3 regions of the Streptomyces sp. NRRL F-5650 genome follow, and region 2 is predicted to be linked to each of the others. Evidence: riboswitches for the same ligand, from Rfam matches in the RefSeq annotation. Region 2 holds a riboswitch; each other region holds the start of a gene.
The links. Region 2 has a riboswitch for cyclic di-AMP ahead of IG88_RS0110050 (M23 family metallopeptidase). Riboswitches for the same ligand answer to the same signal wherever they lie in the genome.

Region 1 (6,987 bases), on a different contig from region 2:
GCGATCGGCGCCGCCACCGTCGGCCGGGCGGCCAGCCAGGCGAGCGCCACCGTGGCGACGGGGGCGTCGTGGGCCTCGGCGATCTCGTCCAGGGCGGCCAGCACCCGGCGCCCGCGCTCCGTCTCCAGGTGCTTGGCCGCACCGCCCGCCCGCGGACTGTCCACGGCGGTGCCGGGCCGGTACTTGCCGGTGAGGAACCCGGCCGCGAGGGCGTAGTACGGCACGGCGGCGAGACCGGCCCGCTCGGCGAGGTCGCGCAGCTCGCCCTCGTAGGTGTCCCGGGAGACCAGGTTGTAGTGCGGCTGGAGGGCGACGTACCGGGCCAGGCCCTCGCGCTCGGAGAACTCCAGGGACGCCGCGAGCCGTTCGGCGGAGATGTTGGAGGCGGCGATGTACCGCACCTTCCCGGCCTTCACCAGCTCGTCGAGGGCGCCGACGATCTCCTCGACCGGCACCTCGGGCTTGTCGAAGTGCGTGTAGTACAGGTCGATGTGGTCGGTGCCCAGGCGGCGCAGCGAGGCGTCGGCCGCGGCCTTGATGTTCGCGGCGGACAGGCCCGGGTACTCGGGGTGCTGGCTGACCTTGGTGGCGAGGACCACGTCGTCACGGTTGCCGCGGGCCGCGAGCCACTTGCCGAGGACGGTCTCGGACTCGCCGCCGCTGTTGCCGTCGACCCAGGCGGAGTAGGAGTCGGCGGTGTCGACGAAGTTGCCGCCCGCCGCCGTGTAGGCGTCGAGGACGGCGAAGGAGGTGGCTTCGTCGGCGGTCCAGCCGAAGACGTTGCCGCCGAGGGCCAGGGGGAAGACCTCGAGGTCGGAGGAGCCGAGCTTGCGCAGAGAAGTCATGTAAAGGGTCAACGACCGTGGCGGAGCGCGGCATTCCGGCAGGCGCGCAAAGATCCCGCAAACCGGCAGCCCTGACGTCGGGGGGTTGGCCGTCAGGACCGCCGGGGTTCAGCGGGCGCCCAGGGGTGGGTCAGGGGGTGAGGCCCTTGCTCTGCAGCCAGGCCATCGGGTCGATGCCCGAGCCGTCGGCGGTGTGGACCTCGAGGTGGAGGTGGGCGCCGGTCACGTTGCCGGTGGCGCCGACGCGGCCGATGACGTCACCGGTGGTGACCTTCTGGCCGACGCTGACGTTGATGGACGACTGGTGCGCGTACCAGAGTTCGGTGCCGTCGTCGAGGGTGAGCACGGTCTTGTAGCCGTAGGACCCGTCCCAGCCGGCCGACGTGATGGTGCCGCTGTGCACCGCCTTGAGCAGGGTGCCCGTGGGGGCGGCGAAGTCGAGGCCGGTGTGGTGGCCGGAGGACCACAGGGAGCCGGCCTGGTTGAAGGTGGAGGAGATCGTGTACGAGGAGGTCGGCAGCGTGAACTGCTTGGCCAGCTTCGCGAGCCGCTCGGCCTCGGCCTTCTTCGCGGCTTCCTCCTCCGCCTTCTTCTTGGCGGCGGCGGCCTTCTCCTCGGCCTCCTTGGCGGCCTTGGCCGCTGCTTCCGCGGCCTTCTTCTCGGCGGCGGCCTGGGCTTCGGCGGCGGCCTTGGTCTCGACCTGGGCCTGCTGCTGCTCGGCCTGCGCCATGATCCGGGCCCGCAGCGACTCACCGGCGCCGGCGGCGTCCGTGTTCTGCGAGGTGTCCGCGGCGACGGCCTGGGTGATGCCGCTGAGCGGGGTGGCGGAACCCTCGGGCTCCGGCTCCTCGCCGCCGGGCATCAGCGAGCCGACGTTCGGCAGGTCGGGCAGGGAGATGGAGACCGGCGGCTTGCCGGTCTGCGCGCTGGCCATGCCGCCCGCGCCGACTGCGGCTATGACACCGACGCCGAGGACGGTGGAGCTGCGGGCGAGTCCGCCGCGCTGCTTGGCGACGCGGTGCCGGCCGCGCACGGGGCGGATGGACTCCGCGGTGGGGTTCCACTCCTCCCAGGGACCCTCTTCGGCGCGGGGGGCGTCGTAGCCGAAGGTGTCGGTGCCGTGCCCGGTGGGTACGAACGGGGCCTCGGGGGCAGGCCGGTTGGACGCCACGTGGGCGTACTCCTTTCCTTCCTTCCGCCTACCGGGTTAGCTGACGGGTTCGGAGCAGGAAGGTCTCCTACGGGTGTGTGCCGACCGTGTTTCCACGGCGCCACACGCCCGATTCACCCCAATGTGATGGTTCCCCGGTTCCCTTGCGGGATTCGGCGCGTGCGCACGGAGCCGCCTTCTGTGACGGCTGGGACGACCGCGCTGCGTTATCGAACGTTAATAGACGGGGGGCTCGGATTCCAAGCCATTCCGCTTGATCATTAACGGAAACGGCCGGTACATACACCTCACGACCGGTGAAACCCGGGCGAGTTGACCGCCCCTCAGTATTCCTCTTCACGCCACTGCGTTCTGACGGTGTGTCAGTTGTTATGCGGAGGGGGACCGGGCCGTCACGGCTCGTGACATTGATCTTGGTCCCCGCGCCGGGGCCGGCGCACGGCGAGCAGCGCCATGTCGTCCGCCATGCCGCCCCCCGAGTGCCTGCGCACGTCCTCGGCGAGGGCGTCGAGCAGCGCCGCCGGATCCCGGAAGGCACGGCCCGCCAGCCGCGCCTGCGGATCGTAGAACTCGCCCTTGGCGTCCCGGGCTTCGGTCAGTCCGTCGGTGTAGAGCAGCAGCGTGGCCCCACCGGGGAAGTCGGCCTCCTCCGCCCGGTCGGGCCACACCCCCAGCTCGCCCATGCCGAGCGGCAGCGCCGACTCGCGGGCGGGCAGCGGGCCGACGCTGCCGTCGGCGTGCAGCATCAGGGGCGGCGGGTGGCCGCGGTTGACGATGCGTACGGTCCCGTCGCCGTGCGGGAGTTCGGCGAGGATCGCGGTGGTGAAGCCCTCGAAGGCGTCCAGTCCGTCCCGCCGGGTGCCCTCGCGCGCCAGGGCCCGCTCCAGACGCTGCGCCACCGCCTCCAGCGTCGCCTCCTGCTCGGCGGCCTCGCGGAAGGCGCCGATCACGACGGCGACGGCGGCCACCGCGCCCATGCCCTTGCCCCGCACGTCGCCGACGATGAGCCGGACGCCGCGGGCGCTGTCCTGCACCGCGTACAGGTCGCCGCCGATGAAGGCGTCGGCCTGCGCGGCCTCGTAGCAGACGGCGATCTCGAAACCGGCGATGCGCTCGGCGGGTTCGGGCAGCACGGCGCGCTGGGCGGCCTCGGCGATCTCACGGACGGAGACGAGGCGTGCGCCGGCGCGCCGGACGAAGCCGTTCACCAGGACGGCGAGCACGGCGACCGTCGCGATGGTGATCAGCTCGGTGAGGGAGTCGACGTAGCGGATGACGCCCTTGGCGAGCTGCAGCCCGATGACCGCGACGACGACGGTGACGCCCGTGAGCACCGTGCCGCGCCGCGAGTAGACCGGAGCGGCGATCAGGGGCGCGGCCGCGTAGAGGGGGCCGGCGGTGAAGTATCTCGGGGTGAGGATGTCGTACAGGATGGCGACGGCGATCAGCAGGACGGGGAGCGCGAGCACGAAGGCCCGCCGGAACCCGGCCCGGCGGCGCGGCGGCGGCCCGGCGGGCGGCTCGTCGTCGCCGAGGCCGGGGTCGGGGGCGGGATCACCGGGGAGCCGGCCGCCGGCTCTGGCGACCGCTCCCTCGTCGTCCACGTCACCTGGCCGCACCACTCGTCTCCCGCCACCCCGCACGTCCGCGTGCCGCTTGCCGCTTGCCGTCCAGGAGTCCAGGTTTCCGGGAGCGGGGGCGGGCGGCGAGCGGTGGGGGGCCGACCGGATGACGGAGGCGCCGGAGAGGAGAACGCACCGAGGAACGCACCGAGGGCCGGAACCCTTTCGGATTCCGGCCCTCGGCCTTCAGTAGCGGGGACAGGATTTGAACCTGCGACCTCTGGGTTATGAGCCCAGCGAGCTACCGAGCTGCTCCACCCCGCGTCGTTGTGTGCACCACTGTACGTCATCCCGGGACCGGAATGCACATCGGTATCCCCGCGGGGGCCTCCTACCGCTCCAGATGCCGGTTCGGTGCCGTGGCCCGGGCCTCGAACGCGGGCAGTACGACGACGTCGGCGCCCCCGGCGGCGAGCACCCCGCTGCCGTCCGGCTCCGTCACGAAGGTGTCCGGCTCCCGCCAGGCCGTGACGACACGGCGCACCCCGGCGTCCAGGATCAGCCGGGCACAGGGCGCGGGCCGGGAGGCCCGGCGGGCACAGGGCTCGAGACTGCTGTACACGGTGGCGCGGGCGAGCCGGGGGTCGTCCGGCGCGATCTTCGCGAGCGCGGCCTCCTCCGCGTGCACGACCGCGTCGCCCCCCTCCCGCGAATGCCCCCGCGCCAGCTCACTCCCGTCGGCGGCGACCACGACCGCCCCCACGCTGAAGGCGGTGTCCGACGGCGGGCACAGCTCGGCCAGCTCGCAGGCGAGCGCGAGCCAGTGCCGGTCCGCGGCGGCCACCCGCACGCCGGTGCCGGGTGCGGTGGGCCGGTACCGCATCAGCACGACGTCCTCGATCCGCCGGGACTCCACCAGCCGCAGCCGCCCGCTCTGGTAGGCACCGGGCCCGAACAGCCGGGGCGCGGCCGGGTCCCCGACCAGGAGCGGGGCGAGGACGAGGTGCAGTTCGTCGGCCAGTTCCTGCTGGAGCAACTGGGTGTGCACGCTCCCGCCCCCCTCGACCATGAGCCGTCGCACGCCCCGCCGGTCGTGCAGGTACTCCAGCGCGGCGTGCCAGTCGAGCGCGGTCCCCAGGGAGACGATCTCGGCCCGGATCCCGAGCGCGCGGGCCCTCCGGGCACCGTCGTCCGTGGTCAGCAGCGCCTTCTCCCCACCCGTGTGCCAGAACCGCGCCGCCGGGTCCAGCTCGCCGCTCCCGCTGACGGTGACCTTGAGCGGGTACTCCGCCTCCCCGGCCGCGACCCGCGCCGCCCGCCGCTTCGCCGAGTTCACCAGCAGCCGCGGGTTGTCCGCCCGGACCGTACCGGCCCCGACCAGGATCGCGTCCGCACGGGCCCGCACCTCGTCGACCCGCTCGAAGTCGGCGGGGCTGGACAACAGGAGCCGTTCGGGCCCGCCGTCGTCCAGGTAGCCGTCGAGGGAGACGGCGGCGGAGAGGAGGACGTGGGGAAGGGGCATGTGCGGCACTCCGGTGGGAGGGGCGGGGCGAGCGGGCGGACGGGGCGTGGAGTGCGGCCATTGTCGGTCATGGCCGCCGCGGGGCGGGTTCGCCGCCGGTCACCGACCCGGTCTCCGGTGAGCCGTTCACCGCCGGGAGGGCTGCCCGGCTGACCGGACCGGCACCGGGGTACCCGGCGCCCCATGAGCACCGAACCCGCGCCGCTGCTCGCCCTGGATCTGACCGGCACCTTCGCGTTCGGGCTGAACGGGGCGCTGACCGCGGTGCGGGCGGCCCGGCTGGACGTGGTCGGGGTGGTGGTGCTCGGGATGATCACCGCGTTGGGCGGCGGGTTCGTCCGGGACGTGCTCATCGACTCCCTGCCGCCCACCACCCTGCTCGACTGGCGCTACTACACGCTCGCCGCCGTCGGCGGTCTGATCGCCTTCGCGGTCAGCAGGCACCTGCGCCGGCTGGAACCGGCGATCACCGTGCTCGACGCGGTCGGCCTGAGCACCTTCGCGGTGATCGGCGCGAGCAAGGCGCTGGACGCCGGGCTGGCCGTCGTACCCGCGATGCTGCTGGGCGTGATCACCGCGGTCGGCGGGGGGACGATCCGCGACACGCTCGTCGGCCGGATCCCGACGGTGCTGCGGACCGGCCTGTACGCCCTCCCCGCCCTGGCGGGCGCCGCGGTGACCGTCGCGACCACCGAGACGGGGCTGTACGGCCTCCCGGCGGCGCTCGGCGCGGCGGCGGTCTGCTTCCTGATCCGGATGCTCGGTCTCCGCTTCGGCCTGAACGCGCCGGAACCACCCGAGACGCGTCCGTCCGGTGGCCGAATCCGGCGCCGTCCGTAGCCTCGATTCCATGGAGGAACCCCGATGAGCGACACCGCGCGGACCGTCCTGGCCGGACTCGGCGCCGTCCGTTCCGGCCTGGAGGACCTCTACCGCGACCTGCACCGGCACCCCGAACTGGGCCTGCGGGAGCACCGCACGGCGAAGAAGGCGGCGGACGCCCTGCGGGAGAGCGGTTACGAGGTGACCGAGGGCATCGGCGGCACCGGCGTGATCGGGGTGCTCTCCAACGGGGACGGCCCGGTCGTCATGGCCCACGCCGACATGGACGCCCTCCCGGTCCGGGAGCGGACCGGCCTGCCGTACGCCTCCACCGAGACGGTCACCGACGCGGACGGCCGGGAGCAGCCGGTGATGCACGCCTGCGGCCACGACGTGCACGTGACCGGCCTCGTCGGGTGCGCGCGACTGATGGCCGGGCACCGGGACGCCTGGCGGGGCACCTTCGTCGCGCTCTTCCAGCCCTCCGAGGAGAACGGCGCCGGTGCGAAGGCCATGATCGAGGACGGCCTCACCGACCGGTCGCCCCGGCCCGACGTCGTCCTCGCCCAGCACGTCCTGCCGTACCGGGCCGGTTACGTCGGCACCCGTGCGGGCTCCTTCCTCTCCGCCGCGGACAGCCTCCGCGTCACCCTGCACGGCCGCGGCGCGCACGGTTCGGCGCCCCAGGCGTCGGTCGACCCGGTGGTGCTCGCGGCGTCCGTCGTCCTGCGCCTGCAGACCGTCGTCTCGCGGGAACTGGCCGCCACCACCCCCGCCGTCGTCACCGTCGGCAGCATCCACGCGGGCAGCGGCCCCAACGTCATCCCCGACCGGGCCGTCCTGGAACTCAACGTCCGCACGTACGACGACGCCACCCGCACCCGGGTCCTGGACGCGATCGAGCGCATCGTCCGCGCCGAGTGCGAGGCGTCCCGCTCCCCCGAGGAGCCCGGGTTCGAACGGCTCTCGTCCTTCCCTCCCACCGTCAACGACGAGGAGCCGACCCGGCGCGTGGCGGAGGCGTTCGGCGCGTACTTCGGGGACGACGCCCACACCGTCGAACTG
Region 2 (6,987 bases):
CGCGAGTGGCTGGACCGCCTGGGCACCGTCGCCGGCCGCGCCGACGAACTGTGCCGGTACGCCGTCCTGTTCGGCGACCCGCAGCTCGCCCTGACCGCCGTGCAGCGGGTGCTGGAGGTGACCGCGGAGGAGGTCCAGGAGGTCGCCAAGGCCCGCCTGCGCCCCGACAACCGCGCGGTGCTCGTCTACGAGCCCACCGCCCCGGCCGGCGAGACCGAGGCCGACGAGACCAGCGTCACCGTTCCGGTGACCGACGCCACCGACGAGAACGAGGAGGCGGCCAAGTGACCGAGCTCGCCACCATGGACTTCCACGCACAGCCGCAGGCCGGCGAGCCCAAGCCCTGGGCGTTCCCCGCCCCCGAGCGCGGCAGCCTGGGCAACGGCCTCACCGTGCTGCGGTGCCACCGCCCCGGCCAGCAGGTCGTCGCCGTCGAGGTGCTCCTGGACGCACCGCTGGACGCCGAGCCGGCCGGACTCGACGGCGTCGCCACCATCATGGCGCGCGCCTTCTCCGAGGGCACCGACAAGCACTCCGCCGAGGAGTTCGCCGCCGAGCTGGAGCGCTGCGGTGCCACCCTCGACGCGCACGCCGACCACCCCGGCGTCCGGCTGAGCCTGGAGGTGCCCGCCTCGCGCCTCGCCAAGGGCCTCGGCCTGCTCGCCGACGCCCTCAGGGCGCCCGCCTTCGCCGACGGCGAGGTCGAACGGCTGGTACGCAACCGGCTCGACGAGATCCCGCACGAGCTGGCCAATCCCTCCCGCCGTGCCGCGAAGGAGCTCTACAAGGAGCTGTTCCCGGCCGACTCGCGCATGTCCCGCCCGCGCCAGGGCACCGAGGAGACGGTCGCGGCGGTCGACTCGGCCGCCGTACGCGCCTTCTACGAGCGGCACGTCCGCCCCGCCACGGCCACCGCCGTGGTCGTCGGCGACCTCACCGGCGTCGAGCTGGACGTGCTGCTCGGCGAGACCCTGGGCGCCTGGACCGGTGCGGCCGCCGAGCCGCGCCCCGTGCCCCCGGTGACCGCCGACGACCGGGGCCGGGTCGTCATCGTCGACCGTCCCGGCGCCGTCCAGACGCAGTTGCTGATCGGCCGCACCGGCGCCGACCGGCACGACCGCGTCTGGCCCGCGCAGGTCCTCGGCACCTACTGCCTCGGCGGCACCCTCACCTCGCGCCTGGACCGCGTCCTGCGCGAGGAGAAGGGCTACACCTACGGCGTCCGGGCGTTCGGCCAGGTCCTGCGGTCCGCGCCGGACGGCACGGGCGCCGCGATGCTCGCCATCAGCGGCTCCGTAGACACCCCCAACACCGGTCCCGCCCTGGAGGACCTGTGGACCGTGCTGCGCAAGCTCGCCGCGGAGGGGCTCACCGACGCCGAGCGCGACGTGGCCGTGCAGAACCTGGTGGGCGTGGCTCCGCTCAAGTACGAGACGGCGGCAGCCGTGGCGGACACGCTCGCCGACCAGGTCGAGCAGCACCTGCCCGACGACTTCCAGGCCACGCTCTACCGCCAACTGGCCGCCACGGGCACCGTGGAGGCCACGGCGGCGGTCGTGAACGCCTTCCCGGTGGACCGCCTCGTGACGGTCCTCGTGGGCGACGCGGCGCAGATCAAGGAGCCCGTCGAGGCCCTCGGCATCGGTGAAGTCACCGTGGTGGCGGCCGAGTAGCGGGCACGCGCGCGCGGCGGCCCTGTGACCGGAGTGTCACCAGGGCCGCCGTTTGTCCGGATTGGGGGAGTGGTTGCCCGTCTGCCCTGTGGCGTGCGCTACAAAAAGCCTGTTGCGTTTGAGGATTGAACGCAGCCGCGTTTAGCGTCGTCCGGGCTGTTCGTCAGGCAGTGCGCCGCACCCGCGGCACCGGACAGTCATCGCCGAGTCCCCGTACGGCGCGAGCCAGGGGAGCCGGGGACCCACCGCAGTCCCTGGGGTGAATCGGACGCCCGCGCGCAGCGAGGGGGTCCGTAGGAGACCTTCCACCTCCGAACCCGTCAGCTAACCCGGTAGGCGAGAGGGAAGGAAAGGACAAGCCTCTACATGGCGTTCACGCGCGCCACCGGGAAGCACCGCCGCCCCAGCCGGGCGCACCGCACCACCGCCCGCGCCGCGGGAGTCGCGGCCCTCGCCACCACCGGCGTCGTCGGCACCCTCGCCGCTCCGGCGCTCGCCGCCGAGCCCGAGGTGGAGCAGAGCGGACTCACTCCGGTCGTCACCATCGGCGACTCCATAGCCGACGAGGTCGATGCCCAGGCCGTCGCCCAGAAGCAGGCGGCCGTGGACGCCGCCGCCCGTGAGGCGGCCAGGGAAGCGGCCCGCGAGCGGGCGGCCGAGGCGGCCAAGGAGGCGCGCGAGGCCAAGGAGCGCGCCGCGCGGGAGGCGGAACGCAAACGCCTGAACACCTTCGTCGCGCCGATCACCGCCTCCTACGTCTCCACCGCGTACCAGGCCGGCAGCTCCCTGTGGTCCTCGGGCAGCCACACCGGCATCGACTTCCACGCCTCCAGCGGCACGTCCGTGCACGCGGTCGGCGTCGGCACCGTGGTGGAGGCCGGCTGGGGCGGGTCGTACGGCAACCAGGTCGTGATCAGGATGCACGACGGTACGTACACGCAGTACGGGCACCTGTCCTCCATCGGCGTCTCGGTCGGCCAGTCGGTCGAGCCGGGCCAGCAGATCGGCCTCTCCGGCGCCACCGGCAACGTCACCGGACCCCACCTGCACTTCGAGGCCCGTACCAGCCCCGAGTACGGCTCGGACATGGACCCCGTCGCCTATCTCCGCTCCCACGGCGTGAGCGTCTGACGGCCGCATTCGAAAAGCCCCGGCTCCTGGAGTCGGGGCTTTTCGCATTCCTATTCGCTTGATTGGCCTAGAGTCACTGGACATGCGTCCATCGTCGACGTTTCAGGGATCCAGACGGAGGTCGGTCATGCGTATTCCGGCGCATTCTGTGTGCACGGCGATCCGGGACGACATAGTCGCCGGCGTCCACGGTCGCGGCAGCCGGCTCACCGAGGAGATCCTCGCCCGCCGTTACGGCGTCTCGCGCGTCCCCGTGCGTGAGGCCCTGCGCACGCTGGAGGCGGAGGGCTTCGTGGTGACCCGGCGGCACGCGGGCGCCTGCGTCGCGGAGCCCACCGAGCAGGAGGCCGCCGACCTGCTGGAGACCCGAGCGCTCCTGGAGCCGCTCGCCGCCTCGCGGGCCGCCCGGCGGCGCACCGAGGCCCACCTCAGGGTGCTGCGCGGCCTGGTCCGGCTGGGGCAGGAACGGGCCAGGCACGGCACCGGCGAGGACCTGCGACCGCTGGGCGGCTGGTTCCACGAGACCCTCGCCCGGTCGGCCGGCAGCCCTTCCCTGGCGGCGCTGCTGACCCAGCTGCGCCACAAGATCGCCTGGATGTACGTCCAGGACGTCCCGGCCGGGCCGGTGAAGTACTGGGCGGAGTACGGCGCGATCGTCGACGCGGTGGCCCGGGGCGACAGTGAACGGGCGCGGGCGCTCATGACGCTGCACACCGAACGGTCGGCGTCGGCGTACCGGCTGCGATTCGCCTCCGGTGGCGGGCGGACGGAGCGCGTGAGGAATGCGCAACACCGCGTAAACACGGCGGGTCTCCCGAAGTAACACGAGTGCCGTAGAAAAGGGCCGGGGAATTCAGGGCTGTTCCGGGCTGCTTTTCTTTCGGTCGGAAGGGAAAAGAAGAAAGGCCCGTCCGGTGGTTCCGGCGGGCCTTTCGTGCTGCTGTCCGTCACGCTCAGACGGTCTCGGGAAGCTCCTCGAGCCCCTCGGCGACCAGCTTCGCCAGCCGGTCCAGGGCGGCCTCGGCACCCTCGGCGTCGGAGGCGAGGACGATCTCCTCGCCGCCCTGGGCGCCGAGACCGAGGACGGCCAGCATGGAGGCCGCGTTGACGGGGGACCCGTCGGCCTTGGCGATCGTCACCGGGACGCCTGTGGCCGTGGCGGCTCGGACGAAGATGGAGGCGGGGCGGGCGTGGAGACCCTCGGCCCAGCCGACGTTGACGCGGCGCTCAGCCATGTGATGCTGCCCTTCAGGTGTTCAGAGCGGTCAGGTTGTCTAGACCAGTCTTGTCTAGACCAGTTTCCCACATTGTGAAGCGGGCCCGGGACGACCGCGTACGCCGTCCCGTGCGATGCCCGGACCGCGGCCTCGGTCCGGTCTTCCGTTGTCCACAGACTGCCCCGCGCCGTTGTCGTACGCGAGCCGTAGTCTGGGCCCCATGCAGACCTCGTCGGACCGGCACGAGTACCCCGCCCACTGGGAAGCCGACGTGGTGCTGCGCGACGGCGGCACCGCGCGCATCCGCCCCATCACCGTTGATGACGCCGAGCGCCTGGTCAGCTTCTACGAGCAGGTCTCCGACGAGTCGAAGTACTACCGCTTCTTCGCGCCGTACCCTCGCCTGTCCGCCAAGGACGTCCACCGCTTCACGCACCACGACTTTGTGGACCGGGTGGGACTCGCGGCCACCATCGGCGGCGAGTTCATCGCCACCGTACGCTACGACCGGATCGGCCCCGGCGGAACACCCGCCGCCGCCCCGGCCGACGAGGCCGAGGTCGCCTTCCTCGTCCAGGACGCCCACCAGGGGCGCGGCGTCGCCTCCGCACTCCTGGAGCACATCGCCGCCGTCGCCCGCGAGCGCGGCATCCGCCGCTTCGCCGCCGAGGTGCTGCCCGCCAACACCAAGATGATCAAAGTCTTCATGGATGCCGGGTACACCCAGAAGCGGAGCTTCGAGGACGGCGTGGTCCGCCTGGAATTCGGCCTCGAACCCACCGACCGCTCGCTCGCCGTGCAGTACGCCCGCGAGCACCGCGCGGAGGCCCGTTCCGTCCAGCGGCTGCTGCAGCCCGGCTCGGTCGCGGTCGTCGGCACCGGCCGCGCGCCGGGCGGCGTCGGCCGCAGCATCCTCGGCAACGTCCGGGACGCCGGCTACACCGGCCGCCTGTACGCCGTGAACAGGGCCTTCCCCGAGGACCAGAAAGAACTGGACGGGGTACCGGCGTGCCGCTCCGTGCGCGACATCGACGGCTCCGTGGACCTCGCCGTCGTCACCGTGCCCGCCGCGCACGTCCCCGACGTCGTCGCCGAGTGCGGCGAGCACGGCGTGCAGGGACTCGTGGTGATCTCCGCCGGCTACGCCGACAGCGGCCCCGAGGGACGCGAACGCCAGCGCGCCCTCGTGCGCCAGGCGCGCTCGTACGGCATGCGGATCATCGGGCCCAACGCCTTCGGGATCATCAACACCTCGCCCGACGTGCGCCTCAACGCCTCCCTCGCCCCCGAGATGCCGCGCCCCGGCCGGATCGGCCTGTTCGCGCAGTCCGGCGCCATCGGCATCGCCCTGCTGTCCCGCCTGCACCGGCGCGGCGGCGGCGTCACCGGCCACACCGGCGTCTCCACCTTCGTCTCCTCCGGCAACCGCGCCGACGTCTCGGGCAACGACGTCCTCCAGTACTGGTACGACGACCCGGACACCGACGTCGCCCTCATGTACCTGGAGTCCATCGGCAACCCGCGCAAGTTCACCCGCCTGGCGCGGCGCACCGCGGCCGCCAAGCCGCTGGTCGTGGTGCAGGGCGCCCGGCACGGCGGCGTGGCACCCCAGGGGCACGCCGTACGGGCGACACGGCTGCCGCACGCGACGGTCTCCGCGCTGCTGCGCCAGGCCGGCGTGATCCGGGTCGACACGATCACGGAGCTGGTCGACGCCGGGCTGCTGCTCGCCCGCCAGCCGCTGCCCGCCGGTCCGAGGGTCGCCGTCCTGGGCAACTCCGAGTCCCTGGGACTGCTCACCTACGACGCGTGCCTGTCCGAGGGACTGCGCCCGCAGCCCCCGCTGGACCTGACGACCGCCGCCTCGGCCGACGACTTCCACGCGGCCCTGTCCCGGGCCCTGGCCGACGACACCTGCGACGCCGTCGTGGTGACCGCCATCCCCACGGTGGGGGAGGGAGCGGCCGGGGACGCCGCGCTGGCCGAGGCGCTGCGCTCGGCGGCGGCCGCGGTCCCCACCAAGCCGGTCCTCGTGGTCCACGTGGAGCTCGGCGGCCTCGCGGAGGCCCTGTCCGCGGCGGCGAGCACGGCACCGCAGGCCGCCCCGGACCGTGCCGAGGACGCCGGGTCCGCCGCCCCGGCCGAGCAGCCGCCCGTCGTCAGGGCCCCGGCCGGGACCCATCTGATCCCCGCCTACCCCGCCGCCGAACGCGCCGCCCGCGCCCTCGGCGAGGCCGTCGCCTACGCCCGGTGGCGGCGCGAGGCCGCCGACCCCGGCAAGGTGCCCGAGTACGAGGACATCGACGAGAAGGGCGCCGCCGAGCAGATAGCGGGCCACCTCGCGCGCGGGCAGGGGCTCACGCTCGGCACCCGGGAGACCTGCGAGCTGCTCGCCACGTACGGCCTCCACGTCCACCGCGCCCTGCCCGCCCCCACCCCCGAAGACGCCGCGGCCGCCGCGCGGACCCTCGGCTACCCCGTCGCCCTCAAGGCCACCGCCCCCCACCTGCGCCACCGCGCCGACCTGGGCGGCGTACGCCTCGACCTCGCGGACGAGGAGCAGTTGCGACGGGCCTACGCCGAGCTGACCGAGCTGTTCGGGCAGCCCGCGGAGCTGCGCCCGGTGGTGCAGGGCATGGCCCCGCGCGGCGTGGACACCGTCGTGCGCGCGGTCATCGACCCGGCGGCCGGCGCGGTGCTCTCCTTCGGCCTCGCCGGTGCCGCCACGCAACTGCTCGGCGACATGGCGCACCGGCTGATCCCGGTCACCGACCGGGACGCCACCGCGCTCGTCCGCTCGATCCGCACGGCACCCCTGCTCTTCGGCTGGCGCGGCTCGGCGCCCGTCGACTCCGCCGCGCTGGAGGAGCTGCTGCTGCGGGTCTCACGGCTGGTCGACGACCACCCGGAGGTCGTCGCGGTCACCCTGGAACCGGTCGTGGTCGCCCCGCACGGCCTGAGCGTCC
Region 3 (6,987 bases), on a different contig from region 2:
ATGTCGCGCGCCGACCAGTCGTTGAGCAGGCACAGCCCGAAGACGTGCTCGCGGAAGTCGCCGAGCGCCACCGGGCTGCCGAGTTCCGACGGCACGCCCACGACGAAGCCGACCTCGGCCTCGATGTCGAGCCGGACGGACGGGCCGAAGACGGGAGCGGCGTCGGACGGCGCCTTGCGCTGCCCCGACGGGCGGACGACGTCCGTGCCGGAGACGACGACCGTGCCGGAGCGTCCGTGGTAGCCGATCGGGAGGTGTTTCCAGTTCGGGGTGAGGGAGTCGGCGGCGTCGGGGCGGAAGATCTGGCCGACGTTCCTGGCGTGGTTCTCGGAGGCGTAGAAGTCGACGTAGTCGGCGACTTCGAAGGGCAGGTGCAGGGTCACCGACGACAGCGGGTGGAAGAGGGGTTCGAGGGTCTCGCGGTGGGAGGGCACCGTCAGCCACGCCGTCAGCGCCCGCCGCACGTCCGACCAGGCCGTGCGCCCGGCGGCCAGCAGGGGGTTGAGGGTGGGCCGCGCGAGCAGGGACGCGTACGGCGAGCCGAGCGCGTGGGCCGCCGCGCCCGCGTCGAGGACGTGGTCGCCGAGCCGGACGCCCACCGTCCGCTCCCGTGAGCCGGGGATCGAGAACACGCCGTACGGAAGGTTGTGCGGGCCGAAGGGGTCGCCCTCGGGGACATCGAAGGGGGGCATCGGGTGCTGCCTCGCTTTCGTGCTCGCCATGTGCGCCGTGCGCGCTGTGTGTCGTGCGGGCCACGTTACGGGTGAGGCACCGGTCTTGGGCAGTGCGACCGGAGGGGGCGCCCCGGCGTGGCCGCAGGCGGCGCGCGGCGTGGCCGGTGAGCGGCGCCCGGGCCCCCGCGGCGCCGCTCACCGGCGCGGAAGCCCGGAGTGGCTCAGCCGATGATGTGTCAGGTTGTGTGCACGATCGGGCGTCCGCGTGCATCCGCGGCCGGGTTCGAAGGCACTCGCTACGTCCTCGTTCGGAAGCGGTCGCGGGTGAGTCCGAAGGGTGCGGTGTCCGTATTCTCTGATCATGGACCGCACCACGTATTCCCTAGTCGCCACCGACCTGGACGGCACGCTGCTCCGCGGCGACGACACCGTCTCCGACCGGTCGCTGGCCGCGCTGGCGCGGGTCGCCGGGGCGGGTGCGCGGCACCTGGTGGTGACGGGCCGGCCGGCCCCCCGGGTGCGTTCCCTGCTCGACCGCCTCGGCTGCACGGGGCTCGCGGTCTGCGGGCAGGGCGCGCAGGTGTACGACGCCGGCGCCCACCGCATGCTGTGGTCCGTCACCCTGGACCGGGAACTGGCCGAGACCGCGCTCGGCAAGATCGAGGCGGAGGTGGGCCAGGTGTCCGCCGCCGTCGACCAGGACGGCGTCGGGGGGCTGACCCTCATCGAGCCGGGCTACCTGATGCCCCACCCCACTCTGCCCGCGGTGCGCGTCGAGCGGCGCGAGGAGCTGTGGTCCACGCCGATCAGCAAGGTGCTGCTGCGCCACCCCGAGCTGACCGACGACGAGTTGGCGGCGACGGCGCGCGCGGTGGTCGGTTCCCTCGCGACGGTCACCATGTCGGGGCCCGGCACGGTCGAACTCCAGTCGTGCGGCATCACCAAGGCGACCGGTCTGGCGCTGGCCGCCGAGCACCTCGGCCTGGAGCGGCGGCGGACGATCGCCTTCGGAGACATGCCCAACGACATTCCCATGTTCCAGTGGGCGGCCCACGGCGTCGCCATGGCCGACGCCCACCCGGAACTCAAGGCGGTGGCCGACGAGGTCACCACGACGAACGAGGACGACGGCGTGGCCGTCGTCCTCGAGCGGATCTTCGGTGTCTCCTAGCCGCGCTGCCGCGGCGTCTCCCGGCCGCGATGCCGCGGCGGCGCGGCTCAGTACGCGCTGAAGACGTTGTCCATCGAGCCGTAGCGGTCGGCCGCGTAGTTGCAGGCGGCGGTGATGTTGGCGACCGGGTCGTACGGGTCCCAGGAGGTGCCGGGCACGTGGTACGCCTGGAAGGTCGGGTCGATCACCTGGAGCAGGCCCTTGGACGGGGTGCCGTTGACGGCGTTGATGTCCCAGTTGTTGATGGCGTACGGGTTGCCGGAGGACTCCCGCATGATGTTGCGGTGGATGCCGTCGTAGGTCCCGGGGATGCCGTGCTGCGCCATGATGGCGAGCGACTCGCGGATCCAGCCGTCGAGGTTGTTCGGGTACGTCGTCGTCGCCGTGGCGGCGGTGGTGGCGGCCGCCGGGGCGGCGGAGGCGGTGGTGGCGCCGATGAGCGGCAGCGCGAGCACCGCGGCACCGGTGCCGGCCACGGCGAGCTTGCGGGCGAGGCGGCCCGTGCGGGCGTGACGGTTCAGACCGTTGGCAGACATGCTGTGTCCCTCTCCTTACGCCTGCGAGGTGAGCTGTCGGGTTCGGGCGGGGAGGTGCCCGGCCGCGCCCTGACGGGTACGGCTTCACCCCGAGCCGCCCCGGTGGTGACCGGTGCGGCGACTTACCTTGGGTCCCCCGCTCCTGCCGGCGAGTGTGTTGGGTGGATGACGGTGCGACGGGCGGTGGCAGGATTCGGCGTCCGCCCGACAGGCCGGGAACGTATGCGAGAGCACATGTCCGGAACAAGTGCAGGAATCACCCAACGTGCTAGTTGACCTTGGTCTGGGCCGTTTGAGGCTCTTGATCGTTTGCGGTTGCCAAGCCTCAACTGGCTTGTGGGGCAAAGGGAGGGCACAGGTTGCGGCGAGGTTGTCCGCAGGCGGGCCGGAGTGAGCCAACTCACTGGACTCAACAAGCGCGGCAAAACGGGCATTAAGCGCAATCATTCCCCAATCGGCCGCGGGTCGGGAGGGCTTCGGGTGTCGGGCGCGGGAGAGGGGGAAGTGGGGTGTGGAGTGCGACCGCGGGTGGGCCCGTGGGTGCCGGTCGGCGGCAGTGGTGCGGGGTGTGGGCGCGCATGTCGATCGGGTGACGTTCCGGGGGTGCGTGCCGTTGTGGGAAGTGGTGGGATCTTGGACGGCGGCTTCCGGCCCGCTCGTCCTGTCCGGCCCGCTCGTCCCCTCCGGGGGTGCCGCCCGTCCGGGGTCCCGTCCGTCCGGTCCGGGGTCCGGCTCGTCCGTCTGGCGATATCGATCAAAATCTGCTCATATCACCTGATCAAAAACATACCGTTCATGATCTGATTCCGACCGGCCTGTAACGGTGGGCGCTAGCGGTGATCGAAACGTGACCGGATACGCTGACTTGAGTGGTGGCAGCGACCTATCGACAAACCAGGTAATCGCCAGTAGACACCAGCAGACAGGAGACCCCTCGTGACCGTCGTCGGGCCGTTCGGGCTGAGCGTGCGGGACCAGGCTCTGGAAGCCGATGTCCAGGCCGGATTGGTTGCTGTCGAGGAAGGGTTGCTTGAGGCAACCAAAAGCGAGGTGCCGTTCATCACGGAGGCCGCCCAGCACCTGGTGCGGGCCGGCGGCAAACGGTTCCGGCCGCTGCTGGTGATGCTCTCGGCCCAGTTCGGCGACCCCTACGCCCCGGGGATCGTGCCCTCGGCCGTGGTCGTGGAGCTGACCCACCTCGCCACGCTGTATCACGACGACGTGATGGACGAGGCCGCCGTGCGGCGCGGGGTGCCCAGCGCGAACACCCGCTGGGGCAACTCGGTCGCGGTCCTCACCGGCGACTTCCTCTTCGCCCGCGCCTCGCAGATCCTCGCCGACCTCGGACCCGAGGCCGTCCGTGTCCAGGCCCTCGCGTTCGAGCGGCTGGTCACCGGCCAGATCCTGGAGACGGCGGGACCGCAGGACGGCCGCGACCCGGTCGACCACTACCTGGACGTCCTGGGCGGCAAGACCGGCTCGCTGGTGGCGGTCTCCTGCCGTTTCGGCGCGATGATGTCCGGCGCCGACGAGACGGTGGTCGACGTGCTCACCCAGTACGGCGAGCGGCTCGGTGTCGCCTTCCAGCTCGCCGACGACGTCCTGGACATCGCCTCCGACTCCGACGAGTCCGGCAAGACGCCCGGCACGGACCTGCGCGAGGGCATCCCCACCCTGCCCGTACTGCGGCTGCGCGAGCGGGCGGCCCGGCTGGGGCTCGCCGAGGACGTCGCCCTGTGCGAGCTGCTCGACTCCGACCTGAGCGACGACGCCCGGCACGCCGAGGCGCTGCGCCTGCTGCGCGCCCACCCCGCACTGGAGCAGGCGCGCAAGGACACCGTCCGGTACGCCAAGGAGGCCCGCGCCGCGCTGGCCCCGCTGCGGGAGTGCGACGCGAAGGCCGCGCTGGTGGAGCTGTGCGACGCGGTGGTGCACCGCGCCGGGTGACCGCCGCCCCCGCCCGCATCGTGTCGCCCGCCCCGCCCCGCGTCGCACGCCCCCTCCGTGCCGTCCGCCGAGTGCCGTATCCCGCCCCCTACGGGCCGGAGGAGCCGTCGCCCGTCCGTGTCATCCCGCAGGAGTAGGCGGAGTTGAGCCCGCGGTCTGACGCCTGCGCGGCGGTGATTTGGTCAGATGGACACCACGGAACACACCAATCCTCACCGATTCGGGTGAGAATGGCGGCTCACGGGAACGAGTGCGAGGTCGCGAGACAGCCGCCGCCGACGACGGAGGTAGGGCACACATGGCACCGATCGATTCCGACGACAACACGACCGCGGGGGAGGGCGAGGAGCTGCGCGCCGGACGGCGCAAGGCCGCGCGGTACGTCGTCCCGGTCGCGGTGATGGGGGTGGCGGCCGCGACGATCGGCCTCGTACCGGCGCTCGCCGACTCCGGGGACCCCGATCTGCCGAAGGTCACGGCGGAGCAGCTCATCGAGAAGATCGCCAAGTCGGACGTCGAGCAGATGTCCGGCACGGTGCGCATCAACACCGACCTGGGCCTGCCGGACCTCGGCGGACTGGAGAGCGGCCTGCTGTCCGGCATGTCCGCGGGCCCCGGCTCCGGCGGGGACGGCAAGGGTTCCGCCGCCGACCCCTCGGCCAGGCTCACCGAGCTGGTGTCCGGCAGCCACACGCTGCGCGTCGCGGCCGACGGCCCCGACCGGCAGAAGCTGTCCCTGCTGGAGAACGCCGCCGAGTACAGCCTCGTCCACAACGGCGACGACGTCTGGGGCTACGACAGCCGGTCCAACGAGGTCTACCACTCCACCGCGCCCGCGGGCGAGGGACGGCCGGGCAAGGGCACGCCGGACAAGGACGTGCCGGCCACGCCGAAGGACTTCGCCGAGCAGGCGCTCAAGGCGGTCGACGACACCACGTCCGTGACCGTCCACGGCACCGCCCAGGTGGCCGGCCGGGACGCCTACCGCCTCGTCGTGGAGCCCAAGCAGGACGGTTCCACGGTCGGTGCGATCACCGTGGCCGTGGACGCCGAGACCGGCATGCCGCTGAAGTTCACGCTGACCCCGGCGAGCGGCGGCGCCGCCGTGGTCGACGTGGGCTTCACCAAGGTCAGCTTCGCGAAGCCGGACGCGTCGACGTTCGACTTCACGCCGCCCAAGGGGGCGAAGGTCACCGAGGGCGACACGGGCGCCAAGGCTCCCGAGCACGGGCGCCCGGCCGAGGGCGACCTCGCCGCGGGGCTGGACGGCGCGGGCGGCCTGGACGGCCTCAAGGTGATCGGCGAGGGCTGGAACTCGATCGCCACCTTCGACACCGGCGCCCGGGGCGGCCTGCCCACGGGCTCTCCGGGCGGCGACCTCGGTGGCCTCGGCGACCTCGGCGGATTCCTCGGCTCCTTCGGCGACCAGGTCAAGGGCGACTTCGGCTCGGGCACGGTCTTCAAGACCCGCCTCGTCAACGCCCTGATCACCGACGACGGCAAGGTCTACGCCGGTGCGGTCACCAAGGACGCCCTGGTCAAGGCGGCCGACGCCGCGCAGTAGGACGTACGCGGCACGCCCCCTCGCCCGGCGTGAAAGGCGGTGCGAGGGAGACGGAGGGGACAAGAGAAGCGAGGGAGCCGATGGCCGAACCGTCCGCCACGGAGCCGGGTCGCCCGGACCGCGCGCCGGACCGAGTGCCGGACCGCGCGTCGGAGCGGGGCCCGGCGCGGGAGGGTGGCGACGAGGCCGTCATCGCCACCCGCGGGCTCACCAAGCGCTACCGCGGCGGACAGCTCGCCGTCGACGGTCTGGACCTGACCGTCCCGGCGGGCAGCGTCTTCGGCTTCCTCGGCCCCAACGGCTCCGGCAAGACCACCACCATCCGCATGCTGATGGGACTGATCGAGCCCACGTCGGGCAGCGCCCGGGTGCTCGGACTGCCCATGCCGCGAGCCTCCCGCGCAGTACTGCCCCGGGTCGGCGCCCTCATCGAGGGCCCGGCCCTGTACGGCTTCCTCTCCGGCCGGGACAACCTGCTGCGCTACGACGCCGCCGACCCGACCGCCGATCCGCGCACCCGGCGCGAGCGTGTCGCCGCGGCGCTGGACAGGGTGGGCCTCGCGGCGGCGGGCGGCAAGAAGGCCAAGGCGTACTCGCTCGGCATGAAGCAGCGGCTGGGCCTCGCCGCGGCGCTGCTCCAGCCGCGCCGCCTGCTGGTGCTGGACGAGCCGACCAACGGGCTCGACCCCCAGGGCATGCGCGAGATCCGCACCCTCGTGCGCGAACTGGCCTCCGACGGCACCACCGTCTTCCTCTCCTCCCACCTGCTGGACGAGATCGAGCAGGTGTGCACCCACGCCGCCGTGATGGCGCAGGGGCGGCTGATCGTCCAGGGCGCGGTCGCCGACCTGGCGGCCGGAGCCCGCGGCCGGCTGGTGGTGACCACGCCGGACCCGGGCGACGCCGCCCGGGTGCTGAAGGAGCAGGGGGCCGCGGACGTGGTCGTCGAGGGCGACCGGGTGACGGCGGAGCCGCCGGAGCGGGACCTCGCCGAGGTGAACGCGGCGCTGGTCGCGGCCCGTGTCCGGGTCCGGGGCTTCACCTTGGAACGGGCCTCGTTGGAGGACGCGTTCGTGGCGCTGACCGGGGAGGGTT

Region 1: it holds a riboswitch for cyclic di-AMP, as region 2 does, so the genes downstream of both, IG88_RS0134735 (M23 family metallopeptidase) here and IG88_RS0110050 (M23 family metallopeptidase) in region 2, are expected to answer to the same signal.
Region 3: it holds a riboswitch for cyclic di-AMP, as region 2 does, so the genes downstream of both, IG88_RS0119220 (transglycosylase SLT domain-containing protein) here and IG88_RS0110050 (M23 family metallopeptidase) in region 2, are expected to answer to the same signal.

Annotation. Positions count from the first base shown of each region.
Region 1 is NZ_JOGV01000061.1:56,765-63,751, reverse strand. It holds gene IG88_RS0134740 (aldo/keto reductase) at 1-845, opposite strand, end outside; gene IG88_RS0134735 (M23 family metallopeptidase) at 976-2,016, opposite strand; cyclic di-AMP (ydaO/yuaA leader) riboswitch at 2,028-2,184, opposite strand; gene IG88_RS0134730 (PP2C family protein-serine/threonine phosphatase) at 2,409-3,620, opposite strand; tRNA gene IG88_RS0134725 (tRNA-Met) at 3,829-3,902, opposite strand; gene IG88_RS0134720 (dihydrofolate reductase family protein) at 3,970-5,100, opposite strand; gene IG88_RS0134715 (trimeric intracellular cation channel family protein) at 5,284-5,940, shown strand; gene IG88_RS0134710 (M20 family metallopeptidase) at 5,965-6,987, shown strand, end outside.
Region 2 is NZ_JOGV01000008.1:54,466-61,452, reverse strand. It holds gene IG88_RS0110060 (M16 family metallopeptidase) at 1-288, shown strand, start outside; gene IG88_RS0110055 (M16 family metallopeptidase) at 285-1,673, shown strand; cyclic di-AMP (ydaO/yuaA leader) riboswitch at 1,865-2,027, shown strand; gene IG88_RS0110050 (M23 family metallopeptidase) at 2,040-2,804, shown strand; gene IG88_RS0110045 (GntR family transcriptional regulator) at 2,932-3,627, shown strand; gene IG88_RS0110040 (HPr family phosphocarrier protein) at 3,758-4,039, opposite strand; gene IG88_RS0110035 (bifunctional GNAT family N-acetyltransferase/acetate--CoA ligase family protein) at 4,242-6,987, shown strand, end outside.
Region 3 is NZ_JOGV01000019.1:95,465-102,451, forward strand. It holds gene fahA (fumarylacetoacetase) at 1-692, opposite strand, end outside; gene IG88_RS0119215 (HAD family hydrolase) at 1,036-1,845, shown strand; gene IG88_RS0119220 (transglycosylase SLT domain-containing protein) at 1,893-2,381, opposite strand; cyclic di-AMP (ydaO/yuaA leader) riboswitch at 2,386-2,542, opposite strand; gene IG88_RS0119225 (polyprenyl synthetase family protein) at 3,318-4,328, shown strand; gene IG88_RS0119230 (LolA family protein) at 4,627-5,892, shown strand; gene IG88_RS0119235 (ABC transporter ATP-binding protein) at 5,973-6,987, shown strand, end outside.